2 regions of the Pseudomonas sp. LBUM1670 genome follow, and region 1 is predicted to be linked to the other one. Evidence: predicted binding sites of a transcription regulator. Region 1 holds the regulator's gene; the other holds the start of a gene.
The links. Region 1 encodes sigma-54, which starts transcription at its own class of promoters, with help from an activator protein. Its sites were predicted from a motif close to ANTGGCATNNANNTTGCTNT; they were not measured.
Positions count from the first base shown of each region.

Region 2: the regulator sigma-54 is predicted to act here: its motif matches at 10,790-10,809, upstream of flgB (flagellar basal body rod protein FlgB).

Region 1 is NZ_CP166783.1:937,359-952,735, reverse strand. It holds gene murA (UDP-N-acetylglucosamine 1-carboxyvinyltransferase) at 29-1,294, opposite strand; gene ACA073_RS04275 (BolA family protein) at 1,317-1,556, opposite strand; gene ACA073_RS04270 (STAS domain-containing protein) at 1,670-1,975, opposite strand; gene ACA073_RS04265 (MlaC/ttg2D family ABC transporter substrate-binding protein) at 1,972-2,628, opposite strand; gene mlaD (outer membrane lipid asymmetry maintenance protein MlaD) at 2,640-3,107, opposite strand; gene mlaE (lipid asymmetry maintenance ABC transporter permease subunit MlaE) at 3,107-3,904, opposite strand; gene ACA073_RS04250 (ATP-binding cassette domain-containing protein) at 3,904-4,713, opposite strand; gene ACA073_RS04245 (KpsF/GutQ family sugar-phosphate isomerase) at 4,989-5,963, shown strand; gene ACA073_RS04240 (KdsC family phosphatase) at 5,963-6,487, shown strand; gene lptC (LPS export ABC transporter periplasmic protein LptC) at 6,495-7,067, shown strand; gene lptA (lipopolysaccharide transport periplasmic protein LptA) at 7,054-7,602, shown strand; gene lptB (LPS export ABC transporter ATP-binding protein) at 7,602-8,327, shown strand; gene ACA073_RS04220 (RNA polymerase factor sigma-54) at 8,512-10,005, shown strand; gene hpf (ribosome hibernation-promoting factor, HPF/YfiA family) at 10,080-10,388, shown strand; gene ptsN (PTS IIA-like nitrogen regulatory protein PtsN) at 10,401-10,865, shown strand; gene rapZ (RNase adapter RapZ) at 10,868-11,725, shown strand; gene ACA073_RS04200 (HPr family phosphocarrier protein) at 11,741-12,013, shown strand; gene pmbA (metalloprotease PmbA) at 12,288-13,634, opposite strand; gene yjgA (ribosome biogenesis factor YjgA) at 13,743-14,267, shown strand; gene tldD (metalloprotease TldD) at 14,316-15,377, opposite strand, start outside.
Region 2 is NZ_CP166783.1:4,250,538-4,265,914, reverse strand. It holds gene ACA073_RS19380 (response regulator) at 1-269, shown strand, start outside; gene ACA073_RS19375 (sensor histidine kinase) at 266-958, shown strand; gene ACA073_RS19370 (glutamine synthetase family protein) at 1,303-2,544, shown strand; gene ACA073_RS19365 (MFS transporter) at 2,615-3,985, shown strand; gene ACA073_RS19360 (flagellar brake protein) at 4,051-4,797, opposite strand; gene ACA073_RS19355 (flagella synthesis protein FlgN) at 4,890-5,357, opposite strand; gene flgM (flagellar biosynthesis anti-sigma factor FlgM) at 5,406-5,732, opposite strand; gene flgA (flagellar basal body P-ring formation chaperone FlgA) at 5,896-6,657, opposite strand; gene ACA073_RS19340 (chemotaxis protein CheV) at 6,739-7,695, shown strand; gene cheR (protein-glutamate O-methyltransferase CheR) at 7,718-8,545, shown strand; one part of gene ACA073_RS19330 (IS3 family transposase) at 9,201-10,117, opposite strand; one part of gene ACA073_RS19330 (IS3 family transposase) at 10,117-10,381, opposite strand; gene flgB (flagellar basal body rod protein FlgB) at 10,852-11,259, shown strand; gene flgC (flagellar basal body rod protein FlgC) at 11,263-11,706, shown strand; gene flgD (flagellar hook assembly protein FlgD) at 11,722-12,444, shown strand; gene flgE (flagellar hook protein FlgE) at 12,476-13,798, shown strand; gene ACA073_RS19305 (ribonucleoside-diphosphate reductase subunit alpha) at 14,106-15,377, opposite strand, start outside.

The sequences.
Region 1 (15,377 bases):
CACATCCTTATGCCCATGCAGCAAAAAACTAGCCCGGTACGCGGCGGATCTTGGCGCCGAGCATCTGCAGTTTCTCTTCGATGCACTCGTAACCACGGTCGATGTGGTAGATGCGGTCGATCAGGGTATCGCCTTCAGCGATCAGCGCCGAGATCACCAGGCTGGCCGAAGCACGAAGGTCGGTGGCCATGACTGGCGCGCCTTTCAGCTTCTCGGTGCCGGTGACGATGGCGGTGTTGCCTTCGACCTGGATCTTGGCGCCCATGCGGTGCAATTCGTAAACGTGCATGAAGCGGTTTTCGAAGATCGTCTCGATCACGGCACCGGTGCCTTCGGCAATGGCGTTGAGGGAGATGAACTGCGCCTGCATGTCGGTCGGGAACGCCGGGTACGGAGCGGTCCGCACGTTGACGGCTTTTGGCCGCTTGCCGTGCATGTTCAGCTCGATCCAGTCTTCGCCGCAGGTGATTTCGGCACCCGACTCACGGAGTTTTTCCAGGACGGCTTCGAGGATGGTCGGATCGGTGTCCTTGACCTTCACGCGACCGCCGGTCACGGCGGCGGCAACCAGGTAGGTGCCGGTTTCGATACGGTCAGGCATCACTTTGTAAGTGGTGGTGTGCAGACGCTCGACGCCATCGATGGTGATGGTGTCGGTGCCGGCGCCAGTGATCTTGGCACCCATGGCGATCAGGAAGTTCGCCAGGTCCACCACTTCAGGCTCGCGTGCGGCGTTGGCCAGAACGCTGCGGCCCTTGGCCAGAGCGGCTGCCATCATGATGTTTTCGGTACCGGTCACGCTGACGGTGTCGAAGAAGAAGTGCGCGCCGCGCAGGCCGCCTTCAGGGGCCTTGGCCTTGATGTAGCCGCCTTCGACGTCGATGACCGCGCCCATGGCTTCAAGACCACGGATGTGCAGGTCCACCGGACGCGAACCGATGGCGCAACCGCCAGGCAGTGCGACTTCGGCTTCACCGAAACGGGCAACCATCGGGCCCAGCACCAGGATCGACGCACGCATGGTTTTCACCAGTTCGTACGGAGCGATCAGAGTCTTGATGGTGCGCGGGTCGATTTCGACGCTGAGTTTCTCGTCGATCACCGGCTCGATGCCCATGCGACCGAACAGCTCGATCATGGTGGTGATGTCATGCAGGTGCGGCAGGTTGGCAACGGTAACCGGGCCATCGCACAGCAAGGTTGCAGCCAGGATCGGCAGGGCAGAGTTCTTTGCCCCGGAAATGCGGATCTCGCCATCAAGACGAGCGCCACCGGTAATAATCAATTTATCCATAAGAATCTCGACGCCCTTGGGCTCAGGTGCGCTCGGCCCAGGCCGCGCTGCTGAAAAATTTCATAGTGACCGCATGGATGCTGCCATCGGTGATCCATGGGTTCAAATGGGCATAGACCTGCTGCTGACGCTTCACCGGGCTCAACGCCGCCAGTTCATCGCTAATCACGTTCAGCTGAAAGTTGCAGCCTTCGCCTTCAACTTCCACCTTTGTGTCTGGCAGCTTTCCTTCAAGGAAGCTCTTCACTTCTACGGCCTGCATGCTCAACCTCAATCGGCGCCCTTTGCGCGCGGGTCGGACATCATACAAAAAAGCCCCGCGCCTGCGAACCCCGCGAAGCAGGACTCTGACGGGGGGCTTCCTTATCGATGCGGTTAGGGATGCGCCAACAGCTCGGTCAATTCGCTGACCTGAGCAATTTCACGCATGTCTTCGGGCATTGCACGGATGCTCAGCGGCTTGCCGGCCTCCTCGGCATCACGCATGAAACACAGCAGCAGCGACAAGCCGACACTGCTGGACTTCAACACTGCCGAACAATCCACCACCAGTGCGGCGGCCTTGCTGGCCTTGATCAGCGCCTGGCCCTGCTTGCGCAGGCCAGGACCGGTGCGGTAGTCCAGCATCCCGCTAAGCATCAGCTCTCCGGATTCATTCATGCGAATGGCCGATACACTCATTGGGCTTGCTTCTCGGGGGTTTGCTTCTCGCTGGCTTCCTTGGCTTTGGCGACTTCACCGGCCCAACCATTGATAGTCTTGTCCAGATCGTTGCCATTGCGCTGCATCGCATCAGCGAACTGATCACGGAACAGCTTGCCAATGTTGATGCCATTGATGATCACGTTGCGCAGCTTCCACTCGCCATTGATCTTGTCGAGCGTGTAGGACACAGGATAGATCGCGCCATTGCTGCCCTTGACCGTCATACCAACGCTTGTGCGGTCTCCCGACTCATCCTTGGCAGGATCGACGACGATGCCCTGATTGTTGTACTCAAGCAATGCGTTGCCATAGAACTGGAACAGGCCCTTTTTGAAGTTTTCTTCAAAGGTCTTCATTTGCGCAGGCGTGGCCTTGCGCGAATATTTGACCGTCATGATGCTTTTGGAAATGCCCTCGGCATCCACCACAGGGCCGACGATGTCGTTCAGCGCCTTGTAAAAGTCCTGTGGATCCTGTTTGTACTTCTCTTTGTTGGCTGACAGGTCCGCCAACAGCCGGGTAGTGGTGTCCTGTACCAGCTCGTGCGCGGAAGGCGCCGCCACGGCGTTAGCCATCAACGGCAGGGCCGCGAGTAAAACCAACAGGCCACGTCGCAAGGTAGAGATCATTCAAAAGCTCCTCATTTGGCGTCTTTGCTAACGGTATTGAGCAGGAATTTACCGATCAGGTCCTCGAGCACCAGCGACGACTGGGTGTCGTGGATGGTTCCACCATCCTTGAGCAGGCCTTCTTCGCCGCCCACGCTGAGACCGATGTATTTCTCGCCCAACAGGCCCGCCGTCAGAATAGATGCAGTGGAGTCAGTCGGCAGGTTATCTACGCGCTTTTCCAGTTGCATCGTTACCCGACCGGTGAAACTGTCGCGGTCCAGATCGATCGCCGTGACCTTGCCGATGGTCACACCGGCCATGGTCACTTTAGCTCTGACCGTCAAACCGGCGATATTGTCGAAATAGGCATAAAGTTTATAAGTATCGGTGGTTGCGCTCGGGGACAGGCCACTCACCCGCAACGCCAGCAACAGCAAAGCCAGGATGCCAGCCAGCAAGAAAAGGCCGACACCGATTTCCAGGGTGCGGTTTTGCATCAGAAATCTCCAAACATCAAGGCAGTCAGAATAAAGTCCAGGCCGAGTACAGCCAACGAGGCATACACCACGGTCTTGGTAGTGGCACGACTGATCCCCTCGGATGTGGGCTCGCAGTCATAGCCTTGGAATACGGCGATCCAGGTCACGACAAAGGCGAAGACGATGCTTTTGATGATGCCGTTGAGCACATCCTCAGTGAACGTCACGCTGTTCTGCATGTTGGACCAGTAGGAACCTTCATAGACACCCAGCCAGTCGACGGCCACCCACGAACCGCCCCAGATACCCACCACGCTGAAAATCATCGCCAGCACCGGCAGGGAAATGAAGCCGGCCCACAGGCGCGGGGCAATGATGTACTTGAGCGGGTCGACACCAATCATTTCCAGACTGGACAGCTGCTCGGTGGACTTCATATTGCCGATTTCAGCCGTCAGGGCTGAACCGGCGCGTCCGGCGAACAGCAATGCCGTGACCACGGGGCCCAGTTCGCGAAGCAAGGTCAGGGCAACCATCTGCCCGACCGCCTGCTCCGAACCGTAGCTGGAGAGGATGTTGAACCCTTGCAGCGCCAGCACCATGCCGATGAACACCCCGGAGACCACAATGATCACCAGGGACATCACGCCCACCGAATGCAGTTGCTTGATCAGCAGGCCGAAACCGCCGCCGATGCCGCCTCGACCGAGCAAGGCATGAAACAGGAATATCGTCGAACGGCCGAACACCGCCAGCACGTCGATGCCGGCATGGCCGAACCGGCGCACGCGTTCCATGAGTGAAATCTTGCGCATCAACGCTTCCCCAGAAGATCTGCGCGGTAATCCGTCGCTGGAAAGTGGTATGCGACCGGGCCGTCGGGTTCGCCGGTCATGAATTGGCGAATCCGTGGCTCTTGCGAGTTCATCAGTTCCTCGGGCGTGCCCTGCCCCAGCACCTGGCCTTCGCCGACCACATAAATGTAGTCAGCAATGCTCGCGGTCTCGGCCAGGTCGTGGGAGACCACGATGCTGGTGATACCGAGGGCATCGTTGAGCAGGCGGATCAGGCGCACCAATACGCCCATGGCGATCGGATCCTGACCGACGAAGGGTTCGTCATACATGAGGATCTGCGGATCGAGGGCAATCGCCCGGGCCAGCGCGACACGGCGCTTCATGCCGCCGGACAGCTCGTCAGGCATCAGGTCGATGGCGCCACGCAGGCCCACGGCCTGTAATTTGAGCAGCACAATGTCCCGGATCATTTCTTCCGGAAGCTCGGTATGAACGCGTAGCGGAAAGGCGACGTTCTCGAACACGTCGAGATCGGTAAACAGTGCGCCGCTCTGAAACAGCACACCCATGTGTTTACGCGCATCGAACAAATCACTGCGCGACAGTTTCGGCAGGTTCTGACCGTTGACCCAGACTTCACCCTTGGTCGGACGCAATTGGGCGCCCATCAAACGCAACAGTGTGGTCTTGCCACACCCGGAAGGCCCCATGATACCGGTGACCTTGCCGCGCGGAATACGGATATCGACGTTATTGAAAATGCTGCGCGCACCGCGCTTGAAGGTCAGTCCCTTCAGCTCGACCGCGTAGGCGTTATCGGCACTCATCTAAACTCCTTGCGATGCAGCCTCTCACTCGGACGCGTTTCTCTCTGACGAAAGCACATACCTCCCGGGCAGGCCGAACTGGCGGCGAACTATACCATTGCAAAGGCCAAGCGCCCAAGGGCCAAGCCGGGCCATGTTCAGCAACTTGAGCGGCAAAAGGCTTAATTTAGAGGGATTCGGTAACAGGGAATTTCAAAGCGCGACGAACTTGCGTGAGGGTTTTGATCATTACCGCTATAATCGCCGCCTTTTCATCAGGCTATACGATTTCTGACATGAGCCAATCCAGCGACCTGATTCAATCAGCACAACGCACCATCCGCCTCGAACTGGAAGCCGTACAAGGCTTGCTGCCCCATATCGACGCAGATTTCGTACGCGCTTGCGAGATGATTCTGGCCAGCAAAGGCCGCGTGGTCGTGGTCGGCATGGGCAAATCGGGGCATATCGGCAACAAGATTGCCGCCACCCTGGCCAGCACCGGCACCACGGCTTTCTTCGTGCACCCGGCCGAAGCCAGCCACGGCGACATGGGCATGATTACCCGCGACGACATCATCCTGGCCTTGTCGAACTCCGGTTCCACCAATGAAATCGTCACCCTGCTGCCGTTGATCAAACGTCTGGGCATCAAATTGATCAGCGTGACCGGCAACCCCGACTCACCGCTGGCCAAGGCTGCCGAGGTCAATCTCAACGTGCATGTCGAACACGAAGCCTGCCCGCTGAACCTGGCACCGACATCGTCGACCACCGCCGCCCTGGTCATGGGCGATGCCTTGGCCGTTGCGTTGCTCGAAGCCCGCGGCTTTACCGCTGAAGACTTCGCTTTTTCCCACCCCGGTGGCGCGCTGGGCCGACGCCTGCTGTTGAAAGTGGAAAACGTCATGCACGCCGGGCAGGAGCTGCCGCAAGTCCAGCGCGGGACACTGCTCAAGGACGCGCTGATGGAGATGACCCGCAAGGGCCTGGGCATGACCGTTATTCTGGAAGCCGATGGCAAACTCGCCGGGATCTTCACCGACGGCGATTTGCGCCGCACCCTGGATCGCAGCATCGATATTCACAGCGCCACGATCGACCAGGTCATGACCGCCCACGGCAAGACCGCTCGCGCCGAAATGCTCGCCGCCGAGGCCCTTAAAATCATGGAAGACCATAAAATCAACGCGCTGGTCGTGGTCGACAGCGAAGACCGTCCGGTCGGCGCCTTGAACATGCACGATTTGCTGCGCGCAGGAGTAATGTAATGAGCACGGACCTGCTGCAACGCGGCAAACAGATCAAACTGGCGGTATTCGACGTCGACGGCGTCCTGACCGACGGGCGCCTGTACTTCCTTGAAGACGGCAGCGAATTCAAGACCTTCAGCACGCTCGACGGCCAAGGCATCAAGATGTTGATGGCGGCCGGCGTACAGACCGCTATCATCAGCGGCCGCAAGACCCCGGTGGTCGAACGACGGGCGAAGAACCTCGGCATTCCCCACCTGTATCAGGGTCGCGAAGATAAACTGGTGGTGCTGGACGAACTGCTCGCCCAACTCAACCTAAGCTACGAACAAGTCGCCTACCTCGGTGACGACCTGCCAGACCTGCCGGTGATCCGCCGCGTCGGCCTGGGCATGGCAGTGGCCAATGCCGCCAGCTTCGTGCGTGAACACGCCCATGGCATCACCCAGGCCCGTGGTGGCGAGGGTGCCGCCCGCGAATTCTGCGAATTGATCCTGCGCGCCCAGGGCCGCCTCGATGCGGCCAACGCTGCGTACCTGTGAGCCAACTATGCTGAGCAAGAAATTTCGCAACATCCTGATGTTCGGCTGCATTACAGCGATTTTTGCTGCGGTCGGCTACTGGAACATCAGCCCGGAACGCTTCCTCGACCAGCCGGTGGCAAAGGTCGATGAAAACGCGATCGACTATTACGCACTCAACGCCCACAGCGTTCAGTACCTGCCGGACGGCAAGCTGCAGTACGAAATGACGTCCGACAAGGTCGAACACCTGAAAGCGACCGAAGTGACGCTGCTGACCAATCCGGACCTGAATCTGTTCCGCGGCACCGAGTTTCCCTGGCACGTTCAGAGCGAACACGGCGAAGTCAACCCGGACGGCACCCAGGTCGAACTGATCGACTCGGTGCGCATCACCCGTTTCGACGAGAAAAACCGCAAGACCCTGATTACCACCACCCGCATGACCGTGTTCCCGCAACAGCAATATGCGCAGACCGAGCAACCCGTTAGAATCGACGGCGCTGGCGGTGTATCGACTGGCAAGGGAATGAAAGCGTATTTGAAAGAAAGCAGGATACACCTGCTATCGAACGTAAGAGGACAGTATGAGGCTCGTTAAAACTCTCCCTATTTTGCTCGGTCTGGGCGCAGCACTGGGAAGCGTGAGCGCCTGGGCTCTGCCGGACGATCAACAGCAGCCTATCCGCATCCAGGCCGACGACGCCCAACTGGACGACAAGAATGGCATTGCCACTTATAAAGGTGACGTGATCATCACCCAGGGTTCGATGAAGGTCACCGGCAATACTGTGACCATGACCCGCACTCAAACCGGCGATATCGACGTGGTGACTTCGGTGGGCAATCTCGCCTATTTCGAACAACTGCAAACGGCGGGCGACACCAAGCCGGTTCAGGGCTGGGGCGTCACCATCCAGTACCACGCGTCGCAAGACCGCGTCGTGCTGATCGATCGCGCCAAAGTTGTCGATAAGGACGGTAACGTCACCCAAGGCGAGAAGATCGTCTACGACACCAACAAAAAGCTCGCCAGCGCCGGTCGCGCAACGGGCTCCAAGGTTACCGAGTCGCGTCCGCGCATCGACATGGTGATCCAGCCGAAAAAGAAAACCGACGAGCAAAAGGCCCAGTAATGGCAACTCTGAAAGCTCAGCATCTGGCCAAGAGCTACAAGAGCCGTCAGGTCGTGCGCGACGTCAGCTTGTCCATCGACAGCGGTCAGATCGTCGGCCTGCTTGGTCCTAACGGCGCCGGCAAGACCACCTGCTTCTACATGATCGTCGGCCTGGTCCAGGCCGATCAGGGCCGCGTCCTGATCGATGATCTGGACGTCAGCCACCAGCCGATGCACGGTCGTGCGAAGGCCGGTATCGGCTATCTTCCGCAAGAAGCGTCGATCTTTCGCAAACTCTCGGTCGCCGACAACATCATGGCGATCCTCGAGACCCGCAAGGAACTCGACAAGGCCGATCGTCGCAAAGAGCTGGAAAGCCTGCTGCAGGAATTCCACATCAGCCACATCCGCGACAACCTCGGCATGAGCCTGTCCGGCGGTGAACGCCGCCGCGTGGAAATCGCCCGGGCACTGGCGACCAACCCGAAATTTATCCTCCTCGACGAACCTTTCGCCGGCGTGGACCCGATTTCGGTGGGCGACATCAAGCAGATCATCTACCACCTCAAAGCCAAGGGCATTGGCGTGCTGATCACTGACCACAACGTCCGTGAAACCCTGGATATCTGCGAAACCGCCTACATCGTCAACGATGGTCAACTGATCGCCGAAGGTGACTCGGCCACCATCCTGGCCAACGACCTCGTGAAAGAAGTCTATCTGGGCCATGAGTTCCGCCTGTAAGCGCTGAGGTGTCTGGCAAGTCGCCCGAGTGCTAGTCTCGATAAAAAATCAACAGTTTTTTATTGTTACGGCGCTCTAGGCAAACGTTGTGGTTTCAGGCATATAATTTGCTTATGTTTGGCGCTCCGGCGCCCTGTAGTGGATGGCGCACGTGCGCCGGCGAATAAGGTGTTAAGCCCCTGCCATGAAACCATCGCTAGTCTTGAGAATGGGCCAGCAGCTGACGATGACACCGCAGCTGCAACAGGCCATCCGCCTGCTCCAATTGTCGACCCTGGACCTGCAACAGGAAATCCAGGAAGCCCTGGAGTCCAATCCGATGCTCGAACGCCAGGAAGAAGGCGACGACTTCGATAACGCCGACCCCTTGGCCGACAAAGCCGAACAGCAACCCAATGCCGATGTGTCTGAACCCTCCTACCAGGAAACCGCCCCGACGGTGGACAACCTCGATGAGGGCGACTGGAACGAGCGCATTCCCAACGAACTGCCCGTCGACACCGCATGGGAAGACGTCTACCAGACCAGCGCCAGCAGCTTGCCGAGCAACGATGACGACGAGTGGGATTTCACCACCCGCACATCGGCCGGCGAAAGCCTGCAAAGCCATCTGTTGTGGCAACTGAACCTGGCGCCGATGTCCGACACCGATCGCCTGATCGCCGTGACCCTGATCGACTGCATCAACAATCAGGGCTACCTGGACGAAACCCTTGAGGAAATCCTCGAAGCCTTCGATCCGGAACTCGACATCGAACTGGACGAGATCGAAGCCGTCCTCCATCGCATCCAGCAATTCGAACCGGCCGGCATCGGCGCCCGCAACCTGGGTGAATGCCTGCTGCTGCAATTGCGTCAGCTCCCTGCCAAGACACCTTGGCTGGCCGAGGCCAAACGCCTGGTCACCGATTACATCGACTTGCTCGGCAGCCGCGACTACAGCCAGCTGATGCGCCGGATGAAGCTCAAGGAAGATGAACTGCGCCAGGTCATTGAACTGGTACAAACCCTCAACCCACGTCCGGGCTCGCAGATCGAGTCCAGTGAAGCCGAATACGTCGTTCCCGACGTGATCGTGCGCAAGGATAACGAGCGCTGGCTGGTAGAGCTGAATCAGGAATCGGTACCGCGGCTGCGGGTCAACGCCCAATATGCCGGTTTCGTGCGCCGCGCCGACACCAGCGCCGACAACACCTTCATGCGCAATCAGTTGCAAGAAGCCCGCTGGTTCATCAAGAGCCTGCAAAGCCGTAACGAAACCCTGATGAAAGTTGCCACCCAGATCGTCGAGCATCAGCGCGGTTTTCTGGAGTACGGCGACGAAGCCATGAAACCCCTGGTCCTGCATGACATCGCCGAAGCGGTGGGCATGCACGAATCAACGATTTCCCGGGTAACCACGCAAAAATTCATGCATACCCCTCGCGGCATATATGAGTTGAAATACTTTTTCTCCAGCCACGTCAGCACCTCCGAAGGCGGCGAATGCTCGTCTACGGCGATCCGCGCGATCATCAAAAAACTGGTTGCCGCGGAAAATCAGAAAAAGCCGTTGAGTGACAGCAAGATCGCTGGTTTACTGGAGGCACAAGGCATTCAGGTGGCTCGCCGCACCGTCGCCAAGTACCGCGAATCCCTCGGGATCGCGCCTTCGAGCGAACGCAAACGGTTGATGTAGAGCCACGCCACAGCGTTCCAGTGGTAGATCATCTGATCTACCGCTTTATGCACTGGCAACGAAGGAGAAGCTGTATGCAAGTCAACATCAGTGGACACCAACTGGAAGTGACCGAACCTCTTCGCACCTACATCGGCGAAAAACTCGAACGATTGGAGAGGCATTTCGACAAGATCACCAACGTGCAGGTCACGATGACGGTCGAAAAGCTGAAGCAGAAAATCGAAGCCACGCTGCATATTCCCGGCAATGAAGTGGTCGCAAACGCGGAACATACCGATATGTACGCGGCGATCGACGCGCTGACCGACAAGCTGGATAAACAACTCAAAAAGCATAAGGAAAAGACCCAAAGCCTCCTCCAGGGCGCGACCGGTCGTTAACACTCCCAACCCATGATCCGACTTGAAAGCATCCTGACCCCCGGCCGTTCCCTCGTGAACGTGCCGGGCGGCAGCAAAAAGAAAGCCCTCGAGCAAATTGCCAATCTGATCGCCCGCGAAGTGCCGGCTCTGGAGATGCAAGATGTCTTCGAGGCTTTGATTGCCCGTGAAAAACTCGGCTCGACCGGTTTTGGTAACGGCATCGCTATCCCCCACTGCCGGCTGAAAGGTTGCACCTCGCCCATCAGTGCCTTGATGCACCTGGATGCCCCCATCGATTTTGACGCCATCGACGGTGCCCCGGTTGACCTGCTCTTCGTTCTGCTGGTCCCGGAAGCCGCTACCGATGCGCACCTTGAATTACTCCGCCAGATCGCCAGCATGCTTGATCGCAAGGAAGTCCGTGATCGCCTGCGTAGCGCCCCGAGCAATGAAGCCTTGTATCAGGTTGTCCTGGACGAGCAAAACGGGCATTAATCATGCGCTTGATCATCGTCAGTGGCCGTTCCGGCTCAGGTAAAAGTACCGCGCTCGATGTTCTCGAGGACAACGGCTATTACTGCATCGACAACCTGCCCGCCGGGTTGCTGCCGGAACTGGCCGAACGTGCGTTGATTCACACTGAGCTGGCGCAGCCGCTGGTTGCCGTCTCCATCGACGCGCGCAACTTGCCGAGTCACCTGACCCGTTTTCCGGAACTGCTTGCAGAAGTGCGCAGCCGGCATATCCAGTGCGATGTCCTGTACCTGGATGCCGATGAAGAAACCTTGCTCAAGCGTTTTTCGGAAACCCGCCGTCGTCATCCGCTGAGCAGCGCCAATCGCTCGCTGGCCGAGGCGATCAACGACGAAACCAACCTGCTCGGGCCGATTGCCGACCTCGCCGATCTCAAGGTCAACACCACCAATCTGAACCTGTATCAGTTGCGCGATACCATCAAGCTGCGTCTGCTGAACCAGCCGGAACCGGGCACCGCGTTTCTGGTGGAGTCTTTCGGATTCAAGCGGGGCATGCCGGTGGACGCCGATCTGGTGTTCGACGTGCGTTGCCTGCCGAACCCCTATTGGAAGCCGGAGCTACGCGATCAGTCCGGGCTTGATCAACCGGTTGCCGAGTACCTGGCGGCCCAGCCGGACGTCGAAGAGATGTTCCAGGACATTTCCACGTACCTGCTCAAATGGCTGCCCCGCTTTGCCGCCAGCAACCGTGCTTATGTCACCATTGCCATTGGCTGCACCGGCGGGCATCACCGCTCCGTCTACCTGACCGAACGTCTGGGCCAGATCCTGCAAAAATCACTGAAGAACGTCCAGGTCCGCCACCGCGACCTCAGCTAAAGGATTCACATCGCGATGCCTGCTCTGGAAATCGAAATCATCAACAAGCTGGGCCTGCATGCCCGCGCTTCCGCAAAATTCGTCGGTGTGGCCGGTCAGTTCCCCTGCCAGATCAGAGCCGGGCGCACGCCTCAGTCCATGGTCGACGGTAAAAGCATCATGGCCATGATGATGCTCGCGGCCGGCAAGGGCACCAAGATCCATCTGAGTACGGAAGGCGAGCAGGAACAGGAAGCGATGGACGCGCTGGTGGCGTTGATCAACAACTTCTTCGACGAAGGCGAATAAAGGCTGCGATCTTTTTTCAGGCCAACGCCGTATCCATCACCATCATCAAACAAAACCCGATCATGGTAATGAGTACCAACCCCCCCCATAAAGTGCACACCCACCTCCTGTGGGAGCGGACTTGCTCGCGAAGAGGCCATCACATTCAACATCTCCGTTGACTGACACGCCGCCTTCGCGAGCAAGCCCGCTCCCACATTGGCTCTGTGCAACGCGCATAAAAAAAGGCGCGCCACCCAATGGGTGGCGCGCCTTTTTGTGTAACGGCCGGGGTTTAGCTACCCGCCACCGTCATCCGCTCGATCAACACCGAGCCGGTGCGAATGTTGCTGCGCAATTCCAGGTCATTACCCACCGCAACGATCTGCTTGAACATGTCGCGCATGTTGCCGGCGATGGTGACTTCCTGGACCGCGAACTGAATCTCGCCGTTCTCGACCCAATAACCCGCCGCACCGCGAGAGTAATCGCCGGTGACCATGTTCAGGCCCTGGCCCATCAGCTCGGTGACCAGCAAGCCCCGGCCCATGCGGCGCAGCAAAGCGGCTTGATCTTCCTCGCCATGGGTAACGAACAAGTTGTGCACGCCGCCGGCATTGGCGGTGCTCGGCATGCCGAGTTTACGGCCGGAGTACGTGCCAAGAATGTACGAGACCAATTCGCCTTTTTCGACGAACGGTTTGGCGTAGGTCGCGAGGCCATCACCATCGAACGCCGAACTGCCCATGGCACGCATCAAGTGCGGACGCTCATCGATGGTCAACCATTCCGGGAACAACTTCTGCCCAAGGGTGCCTTCCAGGAACGACGATTTGCGATACAGACTGCCGCCGGAAATCGCCGAAAGGAAACTGCCGAACAAGCCACCGGCCAGTTCAGCGGAAAACAATACCGGCACTTCACAGGTCGGCACCGGACGTGCGCCCAGACGGCTCGCTGCACGCTGCGCGGCACGCTGGCCAATGGTCACCGGATCAGTCAGCAAATTGCCCTGCCGGTTCACGTCGTACCAGTAATCGCGCTGCATCTGGCCGTCGGCCTCGGCGATCATCACGCAGCTCAAGCTGTGACGAGTCGAGGAGTAACCGCCAATAAAACCGTGGCTGTTGCCGTAAACGCGGCAGCCCTGGTGGGTGCTGAGTGTTGTGCCATCGGCGTTCTTGATCCGGCTGTCGGTGGCAAACGCGGCCGCCTCACAGCTCAAGGCCATCTCGATAGCTTGCTCCGGCGTGATGTCCCATTCGTGGAACAGGTCGAAATCCTGCAGATCCTTGGCCATCAGCGCAGCATCGGCCAGGCCTGCGGCTTCGTCTTCGGAGGTGTGTTTAGCGATGGCCAGTGCCGCAGCGACAGTTTCACGAATCGCTTCAGGGCCGCTGGCCGAGGTGCTGGCCGAGCCCTTGCGCTGGCCAACGTACAGAGTGATGCCGAAACCCTGATCGCGGTTGAATTCGACGGTTTCGACTTCGCGCTGACGCACCGATGTGGACAGGCCCTGCTCCAGGGACACCGCCACTTCACAGGCACTGGCCCCCTGACGCTTGGCTTCAGCGATGATCTGCTCGACTTGTTCTTGCAGTGCCGGCAACGCTTGTGGGCCGACGCTTTCAACTGCACTCATGCTGTTCTCCACTCAAATTCTGCTTTCGGTAAAGGCCTTCGAGCGACCGGGCCGGACAAGCGGCCCCCGACTGGTTATCATGGCGGCGTTTCTTTGCGGACGGCCACCATGGTTGATTCTTACGACGACTCCCTCGATACGGGAGAAAAAAGCAAATCCCAGGTTAAACGCGAGCTGCATGCTCTGGTTGACCTCGGCGAACGCCTTACAACGCTCAAGCCTGACTTGCTGGCAAAACTGCCTTTGACCGACGCTCTGCGCCGGGCTCTGGGCGATGCGCCCAAGCACACCGCGAATATCGCGCGTAAACGGCACCTTATGTTCATCGGCAAACTGATGCGCGATCAGGACACTGACGCCATTCTGACTTTGCTCGATCAACTCGATGCCTCCACCCGGCAGTACAACGAACGTTTCCATGGCCTGGAACGCTGGCGCGATCGCTTGATCGCGGGCGACGATGCAGTCCTGGAGAAGTTCGTACTCGACTACCCGGAGGCTGATCGTCAGCAATTGCGCTCCCTGATCCGTCAGGCCCAGCACGAACTGGCGACCAACAAGCCACCGGCATCGAGCCGTAAAATCTTCAAGTACATCCGTGAGCTGGACGAGACTCAACGCGGTCTGCGTTAAACCTCGTATCGGGTGAGTTGCCTCGCAACTCACCCGAAGCTCCATCCATCAAGATCCTGTGCCACCCACAGTGATCGCATCGATTTTCAGCGTTGGCTGGCCGACACCCACCGGCACCGACTGCCCATCCTTGCCGCACGTGCCCACGCCGCTGTCCAGCGCCAGGTCATTACCGACCATCGACACCTTGCTCATCGCCTCCGGCCCGTTGCCGATCAATGTCGCGCCTTTGACCGGCGCCGTAATCTTGCCGTCTTCGATCAGGTACGCCTCGCTGGTGGAGAACACGAACTTGCCACTGGTGATATCCACCTGACCGCCGCCAAGGTTGGCGCAGTAGATGCCGCGTTTCACCGACGCAATGATTTCCGCCGGATCGCTTTCGCCCGCCAGCATGTAGGTATTGGTCATGCGCGGCATCGGCAGGTGCGCGTAGGATTCGCGGCGACCGTTACCGGTGCGGGCCACGCCCATCAGGCGCGCATTGAGCTTGTCCTGCATGTAGCCTTTGAGTACGCCGTTTTCGATCAGCGTGGTGCACTCGGTCGGCGTGCCTTCGTCATCGACGCTCAACGAGCCACGGCGACCGGCCAGCGTGCCGTCATCGACGATGGTGCAGAGCTTGGACGCAACCATCTCGCCCATACGGCCGCTATAAGCGGAGCTGCCCTTACGGTTGAAATCGCCTTCCAGACCGTGACCGACCGCTTCGTGCAACAGCACACCGGACCAGCCCGACCCCAACACCACCGGCAACGTACCGGCCGGCGCCGGAATGGCTTCAAGGTTGACCAGCGCCTGACGCAGCGCCTCACGGGCGTAGCTCATGGCGCGGTCTTCGGCGAGGAAAAAACGGTAATCGGTGCGACCGCCGCCACCATGACCGCCGCGCTCGCGGCGACCGTTCTGCTCAACGATCACGCTGACATTGAAGCGGACCAGCGGCCGCACATCCGCCGCCAGGCTGCCGTCGGTCGAAGCCACAAGAATGCGTTCCCAGACACCGGCCATGCTCACGGTCACTTGCTGGATACGCGGATCGAGGGCCCGAGTGGCGACGTCGATACGCTTGAGCAGCTCGACTTTCTCGGCGCGGGTCAACACTTCCAA
Region 2 (15,377 bases), 2.5 Mb from region 1:
AGCTCAACCGTCAAGGCGTGCGGGTGTACAAGACCGGGAATCTGGTGGAGGCGCGGGCGGTGTTCCGCAAAGCCCTGGCGTTGCAACCGAAAAACATCAGTATCGCGCTGAACATGGCGCAGTCGCTGCTGCACGGCACCGACACCAGCGTGCCGTCGGCGGAACTTGAAGAATGTCGGGCCTGCCTGAAAACGGTCGGCCTGATGCCCGACACCGACGCGCGGAATGCGCGTTATCAGAAACTGAAAATCAAGGCGTTCGGCGCATGACCCAAGATGACCCGGCACTGGAATTCTCCACGGTGATTGCTTCCACCGTGCACGACATGAAGAACTCGCTGGCGATGTTGATGCAGGCCCACAGCCAATGGCTGGCGCGCTTGCCCGACCCGGCGCGGCATACCCCGGAGCAGGGCGTGATCGAATTCGAGTTTGCCCACCTCAACGGCATGCTCGTGCAGTTGCTGGGGCTGTACAAACTCGGTGTCAATCAGATGCCCTTGCAACCGGCCTACCACGAACTGGATGACTTCATCGAAGCGCAGTTGGCCTGCCATCAAGACGTGTTCGCCAGCCGCGGCATCATGGCGACTTATGAAGTGGACCCACTGAGCCCGCTGGGTTTCTTCGACCGGGAGTTGATTGCCTCGGTGCTGGGCAATTGCATCAACAACGCCATCCGTTACGCCCGCCACGCGGTGTTGATCAGCGTCAGCGATGAGGCCGGACAACTGGTGCTGACGATCAATGACGATGGCGACGGCTATCCAGCACAGATGATCGAGCGTCAGGCCGATTATGTGCAAGGTATCAACCACAGCAGCGGCAGCACTGGCCTGGGTCTGTATTTCGCCGGGCGGATTGCCGCGTTGCATCAGCGCAACGGCATCGGTGGACGCACCGAAATCAGCAATGGCGGCCCCTTGGGCGGTGGTGTGTTCAGCCTCTATCTCCCCTGAAACACGCCGCATCCCCCTGTATGAGCGAGCGGTGCGGCGATCCGACTTGCCCGCGAGTGCGATGTGTCAGTCGATTCATGTATTGGCTGGTACAACGCCTTCGCGGGCAAGCCTCGCTCCTACAGGGAATGGGCGTGATCCGTGAGGATGTATTTGCAAGTCGGTGCTTGATATTCCGAACAGGCGGAGCCTATTTTGTACGGCCGCCGTTCGCGGCTTGCACAACAACAAAGGATTGCGTCATGACTACCGATGGCCAGCGCTCACTCGCACAGCGACTGACGGGCATGGATGAGATTGAATGTGTTACGCCGGACCTGAACGGCGTGCCCCGTGGCAAGGTCATGACGGCCGAGGGGTTTCTCGAGGGGCGGCGTTTGCAGATGGCGCGGGGTGTGCTGCTGCAATGCATCATGGGCGGATATCCGCCAGCGCGTTTTTACGGCAGCGATGACGGCGACCTGGCGCTGGTGCCCGACCCTGCGCAGATTCACCGTTTGCCCTGGAGTCAGCAACCACGAGCCTTCGCCATTTGCGATGCCGACGAACTGACCGGCGAAAGCTCCCGTCTGTCGACCCGCGGCCAGCTCAAGGCTGTGATCGCGCGTTACGCGGCACTCGGCCTGGCGCCTGTGGTAGCGACCGAACTGGAATTCTTTGTCTTCGCACCCAATACCGACCCGACGCAACCCTTCCAGCCGCCGATGGGCCTGGACGGTCGGCGCGAGGACGGCCATTCGGCATTCAGCGTCAGCTCCAACAACGGCCTGCGACCGTTCTTCAGCGAAGTCTACGAATGCATGGCGGCACTGGGCCTGCCTCGCGATACGTTCATGCACGAGATGGGCGTCAGCCAGTTCGAGATCAATCTTCTGCATGGCGATCCGCTGCTGCTGGCCGACCAGACGTTCCTGTTCAAGCATCTGCTCAAGGAGGTCGCGCTCAAACACGGCCTCACCGTGGTCTGCATGGCCAAGCCGCTGGCGCACACGCCGGGCAGTTCGATGCACATTCATCAGAGCATCGTCGAGATCGGCAGCGGGCGTAACGTGTTCAGCGACGCGGCCGGTGAGCCGACAGCGACCTTCCGTCACTTTATCGGTGGCCAGCAGGCCGGGATGGCAGATTTCACTGCGTTGTTTGCGCCGAACGTGAACTCTTATCAGCGCTTGTGCCATCCGTTCGCGTCACCGAATAATGCCTGCTGGTCCCACGACAATCGTGCGGCCGGTTTGCGTATTCCGGCCAGTTCGCCGGCCGCTCGTCGGGTCGAGAACCGCTTGCCGGGGGCGGATGCCAACCCGTATCTGGCGATTGCCGCGAGCCTGGCAGCGGGGCTGTACGGGATTGAAAACGAGCTGGAGCCGAGCGTAGCGATCCAGGGTGAATTCGAGGTGCCGGATAATCTTTCGTTGCCGTGTACCTTGCATGCCGCTCTCGAACGTCTGAAACGTAGCCAATTGGCGAAGGAACTGTTCGGCAAGGAGTTCATCGAAGGCTACGTCGCTTCGAAGACCATGGAGTTGACCAGCTTCTTTGATGAAATTACGCCCTGGGAACGCCGTGTTTTAGCCGCCCAGGCCTGACGAACCTTCGTCTTCGGGCTATCTTTTCGGGTAGCCCGTTTCTCACCGCAAGGAGCCGCTCGGAACGCCGATGCGCCAAATCTGGAAACCCTTTCGAGCGCTGTATTTTGCCTCGCTGATGATGTTGATCGGCTCTGGCTTGCTGAGTACTTACCTGGGCTTGCGCCTGGCGGCCGACCATGTCGACAGTCTGTGGGTCGGTGCGTTGATGGCGGCCAACTATTTCGGCCTGGTGCTGGGCGGCAAGATCGGTCACCGGTTGATTGCCCGGGTCGGGCATATCCGGGCCTATTCGGCCTGCGCCGGGATTGTCGGCGCGGCGGTGCTGGGCCATGGTCTGGTGGATTGGTTGCCTGCCTGGATATTCCTGCGGGTCATCGTCGGCCTCGGCATGATGTGCCAGTACATGGTCATCGAAAGCTGGCTCAATGAGCAGGCCGAAGCCTCGCAACGCGGGACGGTGTTCAGCGGTTACATGATCGCGTCCTATCTGGGGCTGGTGCTGGGTCAACTGATTCTGGTCATGCACCCGGCGCTCGGTCTGGAGCTGTTGATGCTGGTCGCCCTGTGCTTTGCCCTGTGCCTGGTGCCGGTGGCCCTGACCCGGCGGATTCACCCGGCGGCGCTCCACCCCGCGCCGATGGAGCCGCGATTCTTCATCAAACGCGTACCGCAGTCGTTGAGTACGGTGCTGGGGGCGGGACTGATCATCGGTTCGTTCTACGGTCTGGCACCGCTGTATGCCTCACAGCAAGGGTTGTCCACGGAGCAGGTCGGTCTGTTCATGGGTAGCTGTATTTTTGCCGGCTTGCTGGTGCAGTGGCCGTTGGGCTGGTTGTCCGACCGTTATGACCGGGCACTGCTGATCCGCTGTTTTGCACTGGTGCTGGCGGTTGCCGCATTGCCGCTGGCGATCATGCAGCAGGCGCCGCTGCAGGTGTTGTTCATCACCGGTTTTATCTGCTCGCTGGTGAAATTCTGCCTGTATCCACTGGCGGTCGCGTTTTCCAATGACCACGTCGAGGCTGATCGGCGGGTGTCACTGACGGCCATGTTGCTGGTGACCTACGGCGTCGGCGCCAGTATCGGGCCGTTGGTTGCTGGGGTGCTGATGAAGATGTTCGGCAGCCAGATGCTCTATGCCTTCTTCAGTTTCTTCGCGTTGGTGCTGGTGTGGCGAATCCGCCCGAAAGCGGTGACCAACCTGCATCAGGTGGACGACGCGCCGCTGCATCACGTTGCCATGCCGGACAGCATGTCGAGTTCGCCGCTGGTGGCTTGCCTTGATCCACGGGTCGATGAGCAAGTGGTGCAGGATCAGATGCACAACCCGATCAACCCTGAGCCAAGTCCTGAACCGGAGGCGGAGACAGAAAACACTTCGCCTCCAGACGATCCTGACACGGGGCGCGAGCAAAGCTTCACCGAGGCCAGGCCTTAAAACCGGGGGCATAAAAAAACGGGCAGTCACCGCAAGGGACTGCCCGTTTTTTATTGACGCTCGTATTACATGTCGTCTTTGTCGAAGCGCCGTGCTTCACGCTGAAGCTGATAGACGAACCGCTCGACCTGACGCTGCACCAGGCCGCTCATGTTATGAAAGCGTATGCCGGCGAAGGTGGTGGAGATTTTTTCTTCGAAGTGCAGGTAGCGCAGTTCGACCGGTGCCGTCATTTTGCCGAAGGGCAGGGCGGCGGCGAAGCGGTCGTAGACCTGACCCAGTTGCAGGCTGCCGGTAATGTCGCCGTCGAAGCGCAACTTGCAGCCGGTGGCGGAAATATCCAGCAACTTGCCGCTGATCGGTGCCTTGAGCTTTTCACCGTCCAGTTCGACGTTGACCAGTTGCGCCAGCTTCAAGGCTGCGCGGAAGGCATTGCGGCGCTGGTGGTAGACCACTTCATCCGGCAGCGGGCCGCGATAGCAGCGACTGTCACCGGATTCATCGATGGTCAATTGACCGTTGCTTTCCCAGGCAATGCGCACGCCTTCGTGAAAGCCTTCGACCTTGAACGGTTCGCCGGCCAGCAGGAAGCGTTCGCCGTCACGCGGGATCATTTCGTCCAGCGCGATGGTGCGGCTTTCACGATCCACGTCCACCAGGTAGCTCTGGAAGCGCTGAGTGCGCTCATGGAACGTGATGATCAGCGGGTCATGGCTGTCTTGCAACTGGCGCAGGTTGCCGGAGATCTCCAAAGGCGTGGTAAGCACCTTGGGTGGCTGCGGGGCATCTTCCGCGTTTAAGGCATTGGACACGGTTCATCAATCTCCAGACAAAATATGACTACGGCTGGCTAGCATATTGCCAGCATGTTGCGAGTCTTGATAGGGCGTGGTCATTTGCAGGCTCAAGCCTGACTGAGCGGGCGTGGCTTCGCAAGCTTGGCGGTTGATCCGCGGGCATCATAAAGTGCTGGCGGTTCGCCGCCGGTGAGGATTTTCAGCTGATTGGCCGTGGCGGCCTGCTGGACCAGGATCGACTGGCCATTATTGCCGTTCGCCGCTTGGCATTGAGCCAGAAGATCGGTCAGTACATCGCTCTGCGCCAGCAACTCTTCGCCGATGCTCGAATGGCTGGCCAGTTGCTCCAGACCGTTGCGATTGACTGGCAGATTGAGGCTGGCGAGGATTTCACTGCGCTTGCGGCCATGCTGTTCGAGCTGAATGATCAATGCCTGTTTCTGCGCCAGAATGTCTTCCAGCAGGGGCATGTCACGACCGTGCAAGGCGAGGGACTCGGTTTGCAGTAACTCCAGCAAGTGTTGCGCTGGAGCAAAGTCGTCGGTGATCAGTTGCAGTAAATTGGTGTCGTGCATGGCTGGCCTTGGGTTTTAAGCGTCCAAAAGCCTGGCGCGGGCCGTGGCCTAGCGCTGGGCTTCGAAGTTGAGCAGTTTGCTGGCTACACGGTTGCTGTCGACTTTGTAGCTGCCATCGGCAATCGCTGCTTTCAACTCGGCCACGCGGGCTTTGTCGACGGCAGGCTGATCGCGCAGCTTGTCAGTGACCTGTTGCAACTGTTGAGCCTCATGGCTGAGGTGTACCGATTCCCCGCTTTTGACGGTACTGGCCTGTTCGGCCGGGGTATTCAGCGGCGCGGATTTGCCGGCCTCGGCATTTTCCTTGGCAACGCTGGTACGTGTACTGCCCGTAAGTGACGAGGAGCTGTTCAAACGGCTGAAATCGATGACCATGGTAAAAACCTCTGAGTATTTGGACGCTTGCCATGTTTTCGGCTATCCCTGTGAAAACTTTAGACCCATTTATCAATGAGCCTGCATGCGCCAGCACTTCACCTGCATGCGGCACAGTTTAGGGAACAGCCTCGGGCAACGCCACTTCTTCAGAACAGGGATCTCACATAGACACTTCCACCTGGCCCGGCGCGGTGACTTGCGCCTTGATGACCCGCCTGGAATTGAGGTTTTTCACGCGGATCTGCTCGCTCATGCCGCCGTTGGACAGCGCTTCGCCGGGCATTCGCACGCTGAGCGTACCACTGCGTGCGGTAATCACGACCTGATCGCCTTTGCGAATGACTTCCGCCTGCTCAAGGTGGACGAGGGTAATCACCTGATCGGCGACCATTGGTCGGGTAAGTCGCTGGCCGATCGCCTGATCGAGGGTCGTCAGGTAACCCTGGTTGATCAGGCTGATATCGCGTTCGCGCAAGAGCACATCAGCGGGCTCGACAATGTCGGCGCGGCGCAGGGGCCGGGTGGTGGTCACGACGTCGCGAAACAGGCGGACTTGAGCGGGGACGAAGACCGTCCAGGGGGAGCTTCCCTCACAGCGAACCTTGACCGTGACCCGGCCCAGCGGCTTGGCCGGGCTCTCGAGGCTGGCTGTCAATTCCTTGTCGCACATGGGCATGCGCAGTCGCGGATCGAGCTGGTTGACCTGGATTTCGTAGCGACCTTCCGTTTGACTGGTCGCCAAATAGTCTTCAACGGTGAATTCAAGAAAGCCCTGGGTGACGCCGATAAGCATGTCAGGCAAGGTAACCGCGTCAGCAAGGGCAGGGCTGCCAGCGTTGAACAGGCAAACGGCCGACATCGCACAGAGCAATCTGCGGAAGGGTGATGTCAGGCGTCGGAAAAATGTCGGTTCTGTGTTCATAAGAGTTAAAAAGCAAGCGCCGTGCCGTTTAGTGATGAATGTGCGTCGCAACACACTTAGCGTTGGTGTAGGAGTCTGGGCATGGCGGGTGTAATGGATTCGGTAAACCAGCGCACGCAACTGGTAGGGCAGAATCGCCTGGAGCTGTTGTTGTTCCGTCTCGACGGCCAGCAGCTGTATGGGATCAACGTGTTCAAGGTTCGTGAGGTGCTGCAATGCCCCAAGCTGACCCTGATGCCAAAGTCCAGTCCTGTCGTGTGCGGTGTGGCAAATATCCGGGGGGCGACCATTCCGATCCTTGATCTGGCAATGGCGACCGGTTCCGGGGCGCTTAAAGATCAAAGCAATCCCTTCGTGATCATCACGGAGTACAACACCAAGACCCAGGGTTTCCTGGTGCGCTCGGTGGAACGCATCGTCAACATGAACTGGGAGGAGATTCATCCGCCTCCCAAGGGCACCGGACGCGATCATTACCTGACGGCTGTGACTCGGGTCGACAATCAGTTAGTCGAAATCATCGACGTCGAGAAGGTCCTGGCGGAAGTGGCGCCGACGCCGGAAGCGATTTCCGTTGGCGTGGTCGATGTCGAGACCCAGCACAAGGCGCTGTCGCTGCGGGTGCTGACGGTCGATGACTCGTCGGTGGCGCGTAAGCAGGTCACGCGTTGCCTGCAGACGGTCGGTGTTGAAGTGGTGGCGTTGAACGACGGACGGCAAGCGCTGGATTACCTGCGCAAGCTGGCCGACGAGGGCAAGAAGCCGGAAGAAGAGTTCCTGATGATGATTTCCGACATCGAGATGCCGGAAATGGACGGGTACACCCTGACGGCCGAGATCCGCAACGACCCTCGCATGCAAAAGCTTCATATCATCCTGCATACTTCGTTGTCGGGTGTGTTCAATCAGGCGATGGTCAAGAAAGTCGGTGCCGATGACTTCCTGGCCAAATTCCGTCCTGATGACCTGGCATCCCGGGTAGTCGACCGGATCAAAGCAGCAGACATCAGCCAGGGGCCTTCTGCCCCTGGCGGTTAACACGATTTAAGAGGCGGCATCTTTGTCTACGGGTAATTTGGATTTCGAACAGTTCCGGGTCTTCCTGGAAAAAGCCTGTGGCATTTTGCTCGGTGAAAACAAGCAGTACCTGGTCTCGAGCCGTCTCAACAAACTGATGGAACAGCAAGGCATCAAGTCCCTGGGTGAGCTGGTCCAGCGCATCCAGACCCAGCCGCGCAGCGGTTTGCGCGAGATGGTGGTGGATGCCATGACGACCAACGAAACCCTGTGGTTTCGTGACACCTATCCGTTTGAAGTCTTGAAGAACAAGGTGCTGCCCGAAGCCATCAAGGCAGCTCCCGGCCAGCGTCTGCGGATCTGGTCGGCGGCCTGCTCGTCGGGGCAGGAACCGTATTCGCTGTCGATGTCCATCGACGAGTTCGAACGGGTCAACATGGGCCAGTTGAAGATGGGCGTGCAGATCGTCGCCACTGATTTGTCCGGCACCATGCTGACCAACTGCAAGACCGGCGAGTACGACAGCCTGGCCATCGGCCGCGGTCTGTCGCCCGAGCGTCTTCAGCGTTACTTCGACCCGAAAGGGCCGGGGCGCTGGGCCATCAAGGCACCGATCAAGAGCCGGGTGGAGTTTCGCTCGTTCAACCTGCTGGACAGCTACGCGAGCCTCGGCAAGTTCGACATCGTGTTCTGCCGCAACGTACTGATCTACTTCTCCGCCGAGGTGAAGAAGGACATCCTGTTGCGCATCCACAGCACGCTGAAGCCGGGCGGTTATCTGTTCCTTGGCGCATCGGAAGCGCTGAACGGTTTGCCGGATCATTACCAGATGGTCCAGTGCAGTCCGGGGATTATCTACCAGGCGAAGTGATGCAAAAGCGGCAGGCATAAAAAAACGGGAGTCCATCAGGGCTCCCTTTTTTATGCCTGCCGCTTTGGTTCTTGTGTTTAGTGGACATATCCGTTTCTGCGGTAACGGCGGCTATTGGTTTCGCCCTTACGGCGGGTCACTTGGAAGAGCCCCAAGTAACCAAGGGCTCTTGCCCAGGCTCTTGCCCCTTTCGTTCGGTGCCTCGCTGTGGCTCGGCATGCCCTCGCTCCGGTCCTGCTCCGTGGGCCCGCCGCGATCGGCCATCCATGGCCGTGCGCGGCTAACCCGGCATCCATGCCGGGTTGCCCACTGCACAGGACCTGCGCTCGGCCTCTCGAGAGGGCAAGAAGATCAAAAGCCAGATCAAAAGCTGAAGGCGAGCTAACGCTCGGCCTGATGAGTGGTGAAAAGCAAAAGCGTACGCCGATCCACTGTGGGAGCGGGCTTGCTCGCGAAAAGCGGACACCGCGTTCATTCAGACAGCGCGCGTTATCGTTGGCGTCCTTCGCGAGCAAGCCCGCTCCCACAGGGGAAATGCGTGCATCTGAAGAGCCAGGTCGGCTCGTAGGCCGCCTCGCGGTGCTGTTGCGGTAGGCGCCCCCTCGAGAGGCCGAGTGGAGGTACTGCGCAGTGGGCAACCCGGCATGTGCAGTGGTCAACTAATTCCGGACACCTCGATAGGTGGTTTTGATGCCATCACCCGTTCGTAAACGGTCGGCGGCAAATAGCCTAGTTTCGAGTGCAGCCGTTTGTTGTTGTAAAACCCAACGATGTACTCAGTGATATCGCGGATTGCTTCGCCTTGGTTGGCGTAATCACGTCGCCACACGCGTTCCATTTTCAAGCTCAGGAAGAAGCGCTCCATCACTGCGTTATCCCAGCAGTTACCTTTACGGCTCATGCTTTGCTGCCTGTCATTTCGTGCCAGCAGCGCTCTGTAGCTCGCGCTGGCGTATTGGCTGCCACGGTCAGAGTGAGCGATCAGGCCCGGTGGCGGTTGACGCTGAGCAATCGCCAGTTGCATCGCGCTGCACACCAGTTCCGCCGGCATGTTCGGAGCCATGGACCAACCAACGATTTTGCGGGAGTACAAATCCAGCACCACCGCCAGGTACAACCAGCCGCTACGGGTTCGGATGTAGGTAATGTCAGCCACCCAAGCCTTGTTCGGCGCCACGGGATTGAACTGACGATTCAGCACATTTTCGGCAATGGGCAGGTCATGGTTGCTGTCGGTGATATGGACAAACTTGGGTTTCCAGGCCGAACGCAAACCGTTGGCACGCATCAAACGGCGGATTTTATAAAGACCTATCGCCATGCCCTTGCCACGCAATGCATTGCGCAACGGGCGGCTGCCGGAACAGCCTTCACTTTCCTTAAACGAGGCCCTGAGCTGAACCGTGACCGGACAAATCGACACCGGCGCAGCAGCACGCTTACCGGCCTCATAGAAACCGGATCGACTGACATTGAGTACACGACAGACCTGCGCTACTGAGTAAGCCTTCTGTTGCAACTGTCTGACCAGCCGATAAGTCACTTCAGCTCGCGGGCAAAGAAGGCGGTAGCCTTTTTTAGGATGTCATTGTCCATCTTGAGCTGGCGGTTTTCGTGCTCCAACTGGCGAATCCGCTGTTGTTCAGCGGTCAGTGGTTTGCCAATTCCGGATTCACCAAGAATCTCAGCATCGTACTGACGCACCCATCGGCGAACCGCCGTCTCACCAAGATTGAGATCCAGGCAGACCTGCGGAACGGTCAGGCCTTTGTCCTTGATCATTCTTACGACTTCAAGCTTGAAGCTATCGTCAAAATTTCTACGTTTGTCGGTCATTAAAAACTCCTCGGTAGATGTATTTTCCACCTATCGGGGTGTCTGGGGAAATTAGACCACTGCAATGGATGCCGGGTTAGCCGCCCCCGGCCATGGATGGCCGATGGCGGCGGGCCCACGGAGCAGGACCGGAGCGAGGGCATGCCGAGCCTTAGCGAGGCACCGAACGAAAGGGGCAAAAGCGCTTTGGTTACTTTCGCGCTTTTCGAAAGTGACTCGCCGTAAGGGCGAAACCAATGTCAGCCGTTACCGCAGAAACGGATATGCCCACAACCCAACAGCCCCAGAGCCCCAGAGCCCCAAACCGAAAGCGGCAGAAAAGCGGCAGGCGGCGGAAACCCGTTGCCGCTTTTCTGTCATTGCCGCATTGCCCCTGCCCGCAAAGCCCCGGTTTATGGGCTTTTCTGAATTGGCACGCCGCTTGCTAAGTTCATCGTACGAAAAATCAGGTCACCCGAAGGTTTCCCGACATGAGCATCAGCTTCGATAAAGCGCTCGGTATCCACGAACAAGCCTTGGGCTTCCGCGCTCAGCGTGCCGAAGTCCTGGCCAACAACATCGCCAACGCCGACACCCCGAACTACAAGGCTCGGGATCTGGATTTCTCGAAAGTGCTCGCCGAGCAGAGCGAGAAAACCAAGAACGGCTCTTTCGCCTTGAACATGACCAACAACCGTCATATCGAAGCGGAAGGCCTGGGCAATGGCGACGAGTCGCTGCTGTATCGCACGCCGATGCAACCGTCGATCGACCAGAACACCGTGGACGCTCAGCTGGAACAGTCGAACTACGCGGAAAACGCGGTGAACTTCCAGGCCAGCTTCACCCTGCTCAACAGCAAATTCAAAGGGCTGATATCCGCCCTGCGTGGAGAGTAAGTCATGTCTCTAGCCAGTGTTTTCAATATCGCCGGTAGCGGCATGAGTGCCCAGACCACTCGCCTGAACACCGTCGCCAGTAACATCGCCAACGCCGAAACCGTTTCGTCGAGCATCGACCAGACCTACCGCGCCCGTCACCCGGTGTTCGCCACCATGTTCCAGGGTGGCCAGAGCGGCGGCAGCGATTCGCTGTTCCAGAACCAGGACGCTGCAGGCCAGGGCGTGCAGGTGCTGGGTGTGGTCGAAGACCAGAGCAACCTGGAAGCCCGCTACGAACCGAACCATCCGGCGGCTGACGCCAAGGGTTACGTCTACTACCCGAACGTCAACGTGGTGGAAGAAATGGCCGACATGATTTCCGCGAGCCGTTCGTTCCAGACCAACGCCGAAATGATGAACACCGCCAAAACCATGATGCAGAAGGTCCTGACCCTCGGTCAGTGATAAGGGGCGACTCAGATGAGTGTTACCGATACCACCAGCGGAATTAGCCTCAAAGACATCCTGGCCAACTCTTCGGTCAAGACCAGCGCCAGTGCCGACGGCCTGACGTCCGCGACGAACAGCGCCACCGGCAAAAAGTCCCTGGGCAAGGACGCGTTCATGCAACTGCTGGTGACACAGCTGAAGAACCAGAACCCGCTGGAACCGCAGGACAACAGCGCGTTCGTTGCTCAGTTGGCGCAGTTCAGCAGCCTGGAAGGCATCACCACGCTCAACACCACCGTGAGTGGCCTGGCCAGCAACTACAACTCGTCTCAGGCCTTGCAGGCTTCGTCGCTGGTGGGGCGTTCGGTCATCGCCCCGGGCGACAAGGCCGTGGTCGATACCGCCAAGAGCTTCAACGGGACGATCGCCGTACCCGCGTCGGCCGACCCGGTCAAGCTCAAGATCACTGATGCCGATGGCAAGCTCATCCGCACCATCGACCTGGGCAGCCAGAAAGCCGGCAACGCCAGCTTCATCTGGGACGGCAAGAACGATGCCGGCGAAGTGGCCAAGGCGGGTACGTACGCCTTCGGTGCCAGCGCAACCTACGACGGCAAGGCAACCGCGCTGGTGACGAACCTGCCGGCGACCGTCAACAGCGTGACCATCAGCCAGACCGGCGGCGAGTTGATGCTCAACCTCGCCGGGCTGGGCAGCGTCGCCCTGTCCAAAGTACAAACCATTGGTATGTAGAGCCGACTAACACGGCACAAAGGAGTGGAATATGTCTTTCAATATCGGCCTTAGCGGTCTCTATGCAGCCAACAAACAACTGGACGTGACCGGCAACAACATCGCCAACGTCGCGACCACCGGTTTCAAATCGTCCCGTACGGAATTCGAAGACGTTTACTCGGCCACCAAACTGGGTTCGGGCAGCAAGACCGTCGGTAACGGCGTGCGCCTGGCCAGCGTTTCCCAGCAGTTCACCCAGGGCGACATCAACAACACCGGCAACGTGCTGGACATGGGCATCAACGGTTCCGGCTTCTTCGTGCTGAACAGCAACGGTTCGATGTCCTACTCCCGTGCCGGTACGTTCAAGGTCGACAAGGACGGTTACGTCACCAACACCGATGGCTCTGCGCGTCTGCAGGGTTACGGTGTGGATGCCAATGGCAAGATCGTCAACGGTGTGTTGACCGACCTGCGCATCGACACCTCGAACCTGGCACCGAAAACCACCACCATGGTTTCGTCGACGATCAACCTGAACTCCACGGCGCCGATCATCGACCAGACTCTTCCCGCCAACAAGTTCGACCCGGCGAAGTCGGAAACTTTCACCAAGCAGTTCAGCACCCCGATTTACGACACTCAGGGTAACCAGCACACCATGGATCAATACATGGTCAAGACTGGCGCGAACACTTGGCAAACCTACACCTTGATCGATGGTCGCAACCCCAATGGCAGCGACCCGACTCTTGCCGCTTCCCCGCCGGTCGCTTCGACCATGGTGTTCGACACCTCGGGCAAGCTGGTTTCGGTGACCACTCCAGCCGTCCCGGCGCCGATCGTCAGTCCTGATCTGAAGGTCACTGGCTGGATTCCAGGTACCGTGACCAATGGCGTGTGGAAAGCCAACGGCGCTGCCTCCGACCCGGCCGGTGTGACCGTCTCCATGACCAATACCACGCAGTTCAACGCTGACACCGCGCGTTCGATTCCTACGCAGAACGGTTACGCCACGGGCCAGATCACCAACCTGACCATCGACACCAGCGGTATCATGCTGGCCAACTTCAGCAACAGCCAGACCAAGGCCATCGGCCAGATCTCGCTCGCCAGTTTCACCAACGAACAAGGTTTGCAGCCTGTAGGCGGCACCAGTTGGAAAGAAACCTACGCGTCGGGTATCCCGGGCTACGATGCGCCGAACACCGGTACCTTGGGCGAGATCCACTCCAACTCTCTGGAAGAGTCCAACGTCAACCTGACCAGCGAACTGGTCGACCTGATCAAGGCGCAGAGCAACTACCAGGCGAACGCCAAGACCATCTCGACCCAGAGCACCATCATGCAGACCATCATTCAGATGACCTGATGTTGGTTGGCTGATTGCTGCACAAAGAACCCCTCGCAAGAGGGGTTTTTTTATGGCCGGGATTTTTATCGGGAGCTGAGTTCCTTGGTTGTCTGTGATGACCCCTTCGCGGGCAAGCCTCGCTCCTACAGGTTTAATGTCGTTCAATCGTTTTTGCGAACAACATCGAACTTGTAGGAGCGAGGCTTGCCCGCGAAGGGGCCAGACCGGTCACCACATTCCTCAGGGCAAAAGAAAACCCCCGACCAATCCAGAGGACCGATCGGGGGTTGTCGAGTAAGCGCTTCGCAGCGCCTACCGGCTCAGCTTATTGGCAAGCTTCGCAATCCGGCTCGTCGATGGCGCAAGCCTTCGGCACTGGAGCTGGACCGGCAGGAGCCGCCAGGACCGAATCTTCACCGTGGTTGCCGCCGCTGGAAACAGCGTTCAGCTTGCCGGTGTTGATGGTCGACTTCTCGGTGCTGGTCGCGGCCAGGGCGCGGAGGTAGTAAGTGGTTTTCAAACCACGGTACCAGGCCATGCGGTAGGTCACGTCCAGCTTCTTGCCCGATGCGCCGGCGATGTACAGGTTCAGCGACTGAGCCTGGTCGATCCACTTCTGGCGACGGCTGGCCGCGTCGACGATCCACTTGGTGTCCACTTCGAACGCGGTCGCGTAGAGCTCTTTGAGTTCTTGCGGGATGCGCTCGATCTGCTGCACCGAACCGTCGTAGTACTTCAGGTCGTTGATCATGACCGCGTCCCACAGACCGCGAGCCTTCAGGTCGCGAACCAGGTACGGGTTGATCACGGTGAATTCGCCCGACAGGTTCGATTTCACATAGAGGTTCTGGTAGGTCGGTTCGATCGACTGCGAGACACCGGTGATGTTGGCGATGGTCGCGGTCGGTGCGATGGCCATGATGTTGGAGTTACGAATGCCTTTCTGTACACGGGCGCGAACCGGTGCCCAGTCCAGGGATTCGTTCAGGTCAACGTCGATGTACTTCTGGCCACGCTGTTCGATCAGGATCTGTTGCGAATCCAGCGGCAGGATGCCCTTGGACCACAGCGAACCCTGGAATGTCTCGTAAGCGCCGCGCTCGTCGGCCAGGTCGCAGGACGCCTGGATCGCGTAGTAGCTGACCGCTTCCATCGACTTGTCGGCGAACTCGACGGCAGCGTCGGAACCGTAAGGAATGTGCTGCAGGTACAGAGCGTCCTGGAAGCCCATGATGCCCAGACCGACCGGACGGTGCTTGAAGTTGGAGTTCTTCGCTTGCGGCACCGAGTAGTAGTTGATGTCGATCACGTTATCGAGCATGCGCACGGCGGTGTTCACGGTGCGTTCCAGCTTGGCGGTGTCCAGCTTGCCGTTGACGATGTGGTTCGGCAGGTTGATCGAGCCCAGGTTGCAAACGGCGATCTCGTCCTTGTTGGTGTTCAAGGTGATCTCGGTGCACAGGTTCGAGCTGTGGACCACGCCGACGTGCTGCTGCGGGCTGCGCAGGTTGCACGGGTCTTTGAAGGTCAGCCATGGGTGGCCGGTTTCAAACAGCATGGACAGCATCTTGCGCCACAGGTCTTTGGCCTGGATGGT